DNA from 2 places in the Rossellomorea sp. FS2 genome. Region 2 is predicted to be linked to the other one. Evidence: riboswitches for the same ligand, from Rfam matches in the RefSeq annotation. Region 2 holds a riboswitch; the other holds the start of a gene.
What was found. Region 2 has a riboswitch for cyclic di-GMP ahead of ACNA6I_RS17100 (hypothetical protein). Riboswitches for the same ligand answer to the same signal wherever they lie in the genome.
Positions count from the first base shown of each region.

Region 1 (3,341 bases), on a different contig from region 2:
ACAGTTCGGTTATGGGCAAGTTTTTCTTTATCCGAATCTCCTTTCGGCTTATCCATGACATAAATCGAACTCCTCCTATGGTTTTTGATTCCATTATAGAGAACAATATATCTTTTATAAAGTACAAAACATTCAGAAAACAAGCGGGAGGACGAGTATAAAGACGGTATGAATGGAATAATTACCCTAAATCGGTTCATATGATGTTTTGAGTGGGTTCCTTTAAATCGTATACTACACTTAAGTGTTCATTAAAACGAACAATCTATTTTGTTCCGATCTCTGATAAAAAGGAATGGATATGATGAAGCATCGGCTGCTCTCTTTTATTCTCTTTCCCCTTTTGTTCGGGTTCTTCCATCTATCGACTGCCCATGGGGAAGGACCGGGAATTTCAATTGAACCAGGTGGCCCTTATCTGTTCAATATCGAAAACGCAAAACCAGGCGACTGGGTAGAACGTTCGCTTACCGTCCGAAATAATGGGGATGAAGATATCACCTACACGCTTGCTGTGGTTAATCTATCGGAGACGGATGTTCTATACAACGAATTGGATTTGACGATGCTACGTGGCAAAACGACTCTGTTCGATGGGAAATTGAAGGATGCCTCATCCTTCAAAGCAAGGGAGCTGGCGCAGGGCTCAGCGGATGAACTGATCTTCATTGTTAAAATGCCCTATGAGCTGGGCAACGAGTTCCAAGGAACCGCGGCACGATTTGAGATCCAGGTGCAGGCCTCCTCATTCTTATCTCCTGACACGGGTCTGAAGGATGTTGAAGGGACGAACGGTGGAACGGCGGTCTCTACGGGAGGCGGACCCTCACCGACAGGTTTCCTGCCGAACACCGGAACGGATCTTTACCGATGGCTGTTGATCGGGGGTCTGCTTATGGCGACGGGAATCATCATCCTGGCGTGTAATGTTCTGATGAAACGAAAATCTGAGAGTACGGGGTGAAGGTTATGTTTAAAAAAGATTGTAGCCGCTGTACGCGTCCATCTTTCAGCAGTGCCGAGAGCGGGGAGTGGATCTGCCCTGCGTGCGGATACGACCTGACGGATCTTCCAGTCAAACCTCCCGTAAGTTTCAGGGAAATTTCTCAGACTGTAGATTCGACAAGGAAAAACAACAAAATTAAAAATTTTCTGAATAGTGTGTAAAAGTGGTTATTTTGATGGAATTTAGGGTAAAGAATTTTACTGAGCCGACAAAATCCAACATCTTCTTCCACATATAAGGATTATAATGGTATTACATCCACAGTCAGGTAATCAGATAAAGGCAAACCTGTTGAAAGGCAGGGACGCAAAGTCACAGGTCTAAGGTTGGACGTATGCGCAAGGATTCCCGTCAGCAGGAGCGTATCGAATACTAGGACGGCTGGATTGCCTGAAATACATTCATGTATTTTGGGAGGGAATGAAATGGTTAATCGAGAATTGGATCAAGAATGGGTAGAGTTGATGAAAGAGGCAAAAACAGCAGGGATTACGCTGAGGGAGGTCAAGGAATTTCTTGAAGCACCACAGACAGAGCGTTCACATAAACAATATCAAAGCATTGGGTGAGTCTCTTGAGAAATCATTCCGATGAATAAAGTCTTGAGAATAGATGATTCTCAAGACTTTATTTTTGTCCAAGCTTCCATTTATTGAACTCGATGAATTCCCGGAATTGTTCTTTCGTAATACCGGAATCCATGGCTTCTTCGGTGATTTTCATCCATTCATAGTCCAGTGGTGTTTCTTCTGGTGCATCATGGAGAAGGGCATCCATGGAAATTCCAAGTGCCGCCGACACTTTTTCCAGGAACTGTACCGAGGGATTCTGTTGAAGGTTTCGCTCAATGGAGCTTAGATAGGACTTGGCGACGCCTGCCCGATCAGCCAGTTCCGTCATGGACATCTTTTTTTCCGTGCGATATTTCCTTACTCGTTCTCCGATCAATGAGCTCACCTGCCTGAGGGTTTTCGTTCTCGTTGTTATTAGTATAGCAAAATACAGAGAAAGGCTCTATTTGTTTTTACATAATTGTGTATGTTTATGAGGTACCGGCCTTTGAGCTGGCAGGAATCCGCGGTTTTTCCACCATTTTATCCCTGAATGCACGCAGGAGCTCTTCGCCTGACATCCCTTTTTGAATCAAATCGTCCAACAGGAGTTCGGCGTATTCATTCTTCTGCTTTTTCAGCTTTCCTTCAAACATGATGCTGATGTTCCCGCCGAGCTCTTTGATGCATCTGATCGATGTCATGAAGGCGGCAGGATCATTTTCTTTATGGGAGATGACGACCTGGATCTCAAGCTCCTCGCTTTTTTGCTGGGCCTCTTGGAAGAATTCAATATGATCTTTGGTCAGGAGGGTTTCTACGAGCCACGTTTTCTTTCCATCTTCTTTATTGATGATCAGGCCATCGACGATATCAAAATCCATGAGTTCTTCGTTTTGCACTACCTGCAGCGAAACCACCTTGAATGTTTTCATCACCGAACCTCCTTAAGGGTTTTTAAAAATTATATCATATGAAGGAGCACACCCCTAATTCAATTCGCCAACGAGAAAAATCACGCTAGAGGTGAATTTTGCATTTTCACGGTGGATTTCACCTGGAAAAAGGGAGTTTCCCTAGGAGAAACTCCTGTTATTCTCTTTAATGCCCCTATGAATTTGCTAAATTGACGATTTTACAAGAGTGCAGGGAGGGGCTATGATGATAACAATTTCAGAAGAAAGGAGTTAAACATGTGATCAATCAAGTGACGCTTGTTGGCAGGCTGACCAAGGACCCCGAGTCCAGGAAGACCCTTGAAGGGAAATCGGTCCTCAATGTGACCGTGGCCGTGAACCGACAATTCAAGAATCAGCAGGGGCAGATCGATACGGATTTTGTCCTCTGCACGCTATGGAACCGGGCGGCGGATAATACGGAGAAATACTGCCGGAAGGGGTCGGTTATCGGAGTGACAGGAAGGATCCAGACGAGATCCTACGAAAATGAAACGGGAAAGCGCACATATGTAACGGAAGTGGTAGCCGAGAACGTCCGTTTCCTCGACAGCAAGCCTCCCGAAGAAACAAGGAAGGAAGCGATTGAAATCCCATTTTGATGAAGAGGAGAAGAAGGTATGAAAGAGCTGGAAATACGAATCGATCGTTTGGAGCAGTTGAACGAAGACCTCATCAAGAAAGTAGCGCGCACCAATGTAGAGAACTTTTATCTATCCCAGCGGATCACCGCCCTTGAACAGGGTTATGAATATGCGGGCCCTTCCTTGATCCCCTCATCTTAAGAATCCCCAATACACCCTTTTACTTATCACCAACCTATACGCT
Region 1 covers NZ_JBLRVS010000007.1:212,216-215,556, reverse strand. Annotated here, with positions in the region: gene ACNA6I_RS20430 (hypothetical protein) at 1-56, opposite strand, end outside; gene ACNA6I_RS20425 (LPXTG cell wall anchor domain-containing protein) at 302-964, shown strand; cyclic di-GMP riboswitch class I at 1,278-1,400, shown strand; gene ACNA6I_RS20420 (anti-repressor SinI family protein) at 1,432-1,575, shown strand; gene ACNA6I_RS20415 (helix-turn-helix domain-containing protein) at 1,634-1,954, opposite strand; gene ACNA6I_RS20410 (YwpF-like family protein) at 2,049-2,492, opposite strand; gene ACNA6I_RS20405 (single-stranded DNA-binding protein) at 2,753-3,115, shown strand; gene ACNA6I_RS20400 (hypothetical protein) at 3,134-3,298, shown strand.
Region 1: it holds a riboswitch for cyclic di-GMP, as region 2 does, so the genes downstream of both, ACNA6I_RS20420 (anti-repressor SinI family protein) here and ACNA6I_RS17100 (hypothetical protein) in region 2, are expected to answer to the same signal.

Region 2 (3,341 bases):
ACCCTGTGCCACAGCCAAGGTCGGCTACATGATCCCTTTCATTCAACTTCAGTAGGTCCAGCAGCTCTTCTGGCGTAATCGGTTGTATTTCGGCAGACATGGGGACTCCTCCTTTAGCATGAAGATATCCCTAGCTTGCCCCTCATATGAATTATTACAGATGGAGGCGAAAAATCAACCCGGATCAACGCAAAAAGATCCCATGAATGGGATCTTTTTGTGAACGTACGTTGGGTTGTGGCGGGATGAAATAATATTTAAAACAAAATCATTCCGATTTAAACCATATAGAAAGGGATTTTACTTTTCCTCAGGTTCCATGGAGAAATAAAAGTATTGGGTATCCCCCTTGTTGAATCGGTCTGTGCAATCGATCCAGGTCATGCGGCTGAGCCGACGATCCATTTCATGATTGATTGTCTCTTCAATCCTTCTCATCGTCTGGATGAATTCACCGAATGACAGGCTGAAATGGGCTGCTGCCTGCCTGTGAGGGGCATGTTTGACCAGGAGCTGCATGAACTCCTCTGATGTGGCAGACATGCTCGCATATTCATCCTCCAGGGCCGTGACGAACTCATACATGCTTCTCTCCGGTGCCGGCAATGCCGCCACGATTTCCCTTCCGATGATTTCCATTAAATGCTCATTCATCCCAACCACTCCGATCGTCCTTACTTCATATTGTATTTTTTCATGAATCGTTCTGCGCGTCCATCCCTGTCGGTGAATTTTTCCCTGCCGGTATAGAATGGGTGACTGTCAGAGCTGATTTCTACCTTCAAGAGTGGATAGGTTTTCCCGTCTTCCCACTCCATGGTTTCATTCGACTGTTTTGTTGAGCCTGTCAGGAAGGTGAATCCGCTGTTTGTATCCATGAACAGGACCTCTCGATACTCTGGATGTATGTTCGTTTTCATGTTTCTTCCTCCTTACCAGCTTGATTTTTTGACGCCAGGGATCTGACCCTTATGTGCATATTCCCGGAAGGCAATCCGTGACATGTTGAATTTCCTCATATACGCCCGCGGTCTGCCGGTCACTTCACAACGGCTTTTGAGCCTGGTGGGGGATGAATCCCTCGGCAGCTTGGCAAGGGCCGCAAAATCTCCCTTTTCTTTCAATTCCCTGCGGAGTTCCGCGTATCTTTCCACCATTTCACGGCGTTTCTTTTCTTTGACCACTTTTGACTTCTTGGCCATGTCTTCACCTCTACTTCTTATATTCGTCGAATCAACAAATCGTAATCATTACGTTTTATAACGTATGACTATATTAAACCACATCATTTTATGAAATGCAACCACCCTGCTTCGCACATGAAAAAGACCCCTTCCACTAAGAGAACGGGTCCATCTGCACAGGTCCATCAGTCATCAATGAACCAGCGAATCTTCATTTTCCAAGTATTCCTTCAGGGCATCCAGAATCAGGATCAAGTAAGAGGTCGAGTTTCCTCCCCTCTGGTCGATGAGGCGGATATCTTGTACAATCCGTTTGACTTCTTTCAATTCGAGCGTTTGGACAAGGATGTCGCTGACCTGTTCTGCTGAGTAGTTACCAAGATAGGTTTGCTTGAGGGTGGTGCGGCTTCTTCTGCAGAAGCTCTTCAGTAGCCTTCTAGCTTCATGTGCCTTGAGCGTTTCCATGTTTTCACCTCGCAAATGAAAATCGTATGTACCATAAAAAAAGCCTGCCAAAAAAGAATGGCAGGATTAAATGCTTGGCATTTAATGGTCATTCCTTTTCGGTAACCCGGCGATCGTAGTTTTTCCAAACCTTAGACCCGTGGCTTTGCGTCCCGGCCTTTCAACCGGTTTGCCTTTATCGAAGAAATTCGCTGGCTGGCTTTCCTATTACTAGGTATTAAAACAATTATACTAGAAAACGTAATGCTTGAAAACAGAGAGTTCATATATGTTCTAAAATAGACATTTTTTCACTCTGTGACCACTCTTTAGCAGGTACAAGCAACTACTTGAGGCTACTCCATCAACTTCGCAATCGGTTTTGATACGAAAAGGACGATGACCCCAAGGACAATCGTGACGATCCCGATCAAACCGAAGATATCGAAATATCCAAGAGACTGGGTATAAGTGGCGAGTACACTTGCCAGCTTATTGGCTACGGCAGAACTTGCAAGCCATACGCCCATGAGTACCGACGTCAATTTGAGCGGAGACAGTCTGCTGACCATGGATAGACCGACAGGTGAAATCATCAGTTCCGCCAATGTATGAAGGAAGTAGGTGAAAACCATGAACAGCATGTTCACCCTCACCTGTGAATCATCGCCGACCATCACAACAGCCGGGATCAGGACAAGGAATCCGAGTCCAACGGTGATAAGACCCATTCCCATTTTAGTCGGCGTCTTGAAATCACCGTTTTTCGTCTGGGAAAGCTTGAACCACAGCATGGACATGACCGGTGCCAGCAACATGATGAACAGTGAGTTCAGTGACTGGAACCATTCTGTCGGAATAATGAAATCCCCGAGATGGCGGTCGATGTTTTCTTCTGTGAACAAGGTAAGTGAGCTTCCTGCCTGCTCAAATGCCGTCCAGAACGCGATGGTGATCACGGCCAGGATGACGATAGCAATCGTACGGCGCACTTCCTGCTTCGTCAGGGGTGCCTTGCTGACGGCCTGTGTGTGCTGCTGTACTTTCTTGGCTGATTCTTTACCGATATCCCCAAGGTATTTGTTCCCCAGCGCATTGAATAGCACCTGACCGACGACCATACCGATCGCGGCTGTCAGGAAACCATATCTGTAGTCCATGAGACCGACCACAAGTGGCGCGACGAACGCCCCCAGGTTTACACCCATGTAGAAGATGGTGAACGCGCCATCCCGTTTCGGGTCATTGATATGATAAAGTTCGCCGACGATGGTCGAGATATTCGGCTTGAAGAATCCATTACCGATGATCAAAAGGGCAAGACCCAAGTAAAGGGCCCCCATGCTTTGATGAAGGAAGATCGAGAAGTTCCCGAGTGCCATGAGGACTCCACCGATGGTGATGGCCGTCCGCCGTGGCAGGAACCGGTCCGTCAGATAACCCCCGATGATCGGGGTGAGATATACCGCAGAGGTGAATGTACCGTACAAACTGATGGCGGTCGTCTTATCGGTGCCCAATCCTCCGTTGACGGCTGTAGCAGTAAGATAAAGAACAAGGATGGCCCTCATCCCATAATAACTGAATCGTTCCCACGCTTCTGTTGCAAATAGAAGATAAAGTCCAGGAGGATGCTTCTTTCTGAACTCCGTTGACTGCTCTTGATGAATGTTTGCTTCCACGATGATGAATCCTCCTTTGAAACTGTAAAAC
Region 2 covers NZ_JBLRVS010000005.1:135,837-139,177, reverse strand. Annotated here, with positions in the region: gene ACNA6I_RS17120 (class I SAM-dependent methyltransferase) at 1-100, opposite strand, end outside; gene ACNA6I_RS17115 (hypothetical protein) at 301-654, opposite strand; gene ACNA6I_RS17110 (type B 50S ribosomal protein L31) at 675-920, opposite strand; gene rpsN (30S ribosomal protein S14) at 933-1,202, opposite strand; gene ACNA6I_RS17100 (hypothetical protein) at 1,377-1,649, opposite strand; cyclic di-GMP riboswitch class I at 1,747-1,833, opposite strand; gene ACNA6I_RS17095 (peptide MFS transporter) at 1,985-3,310, opposite strand.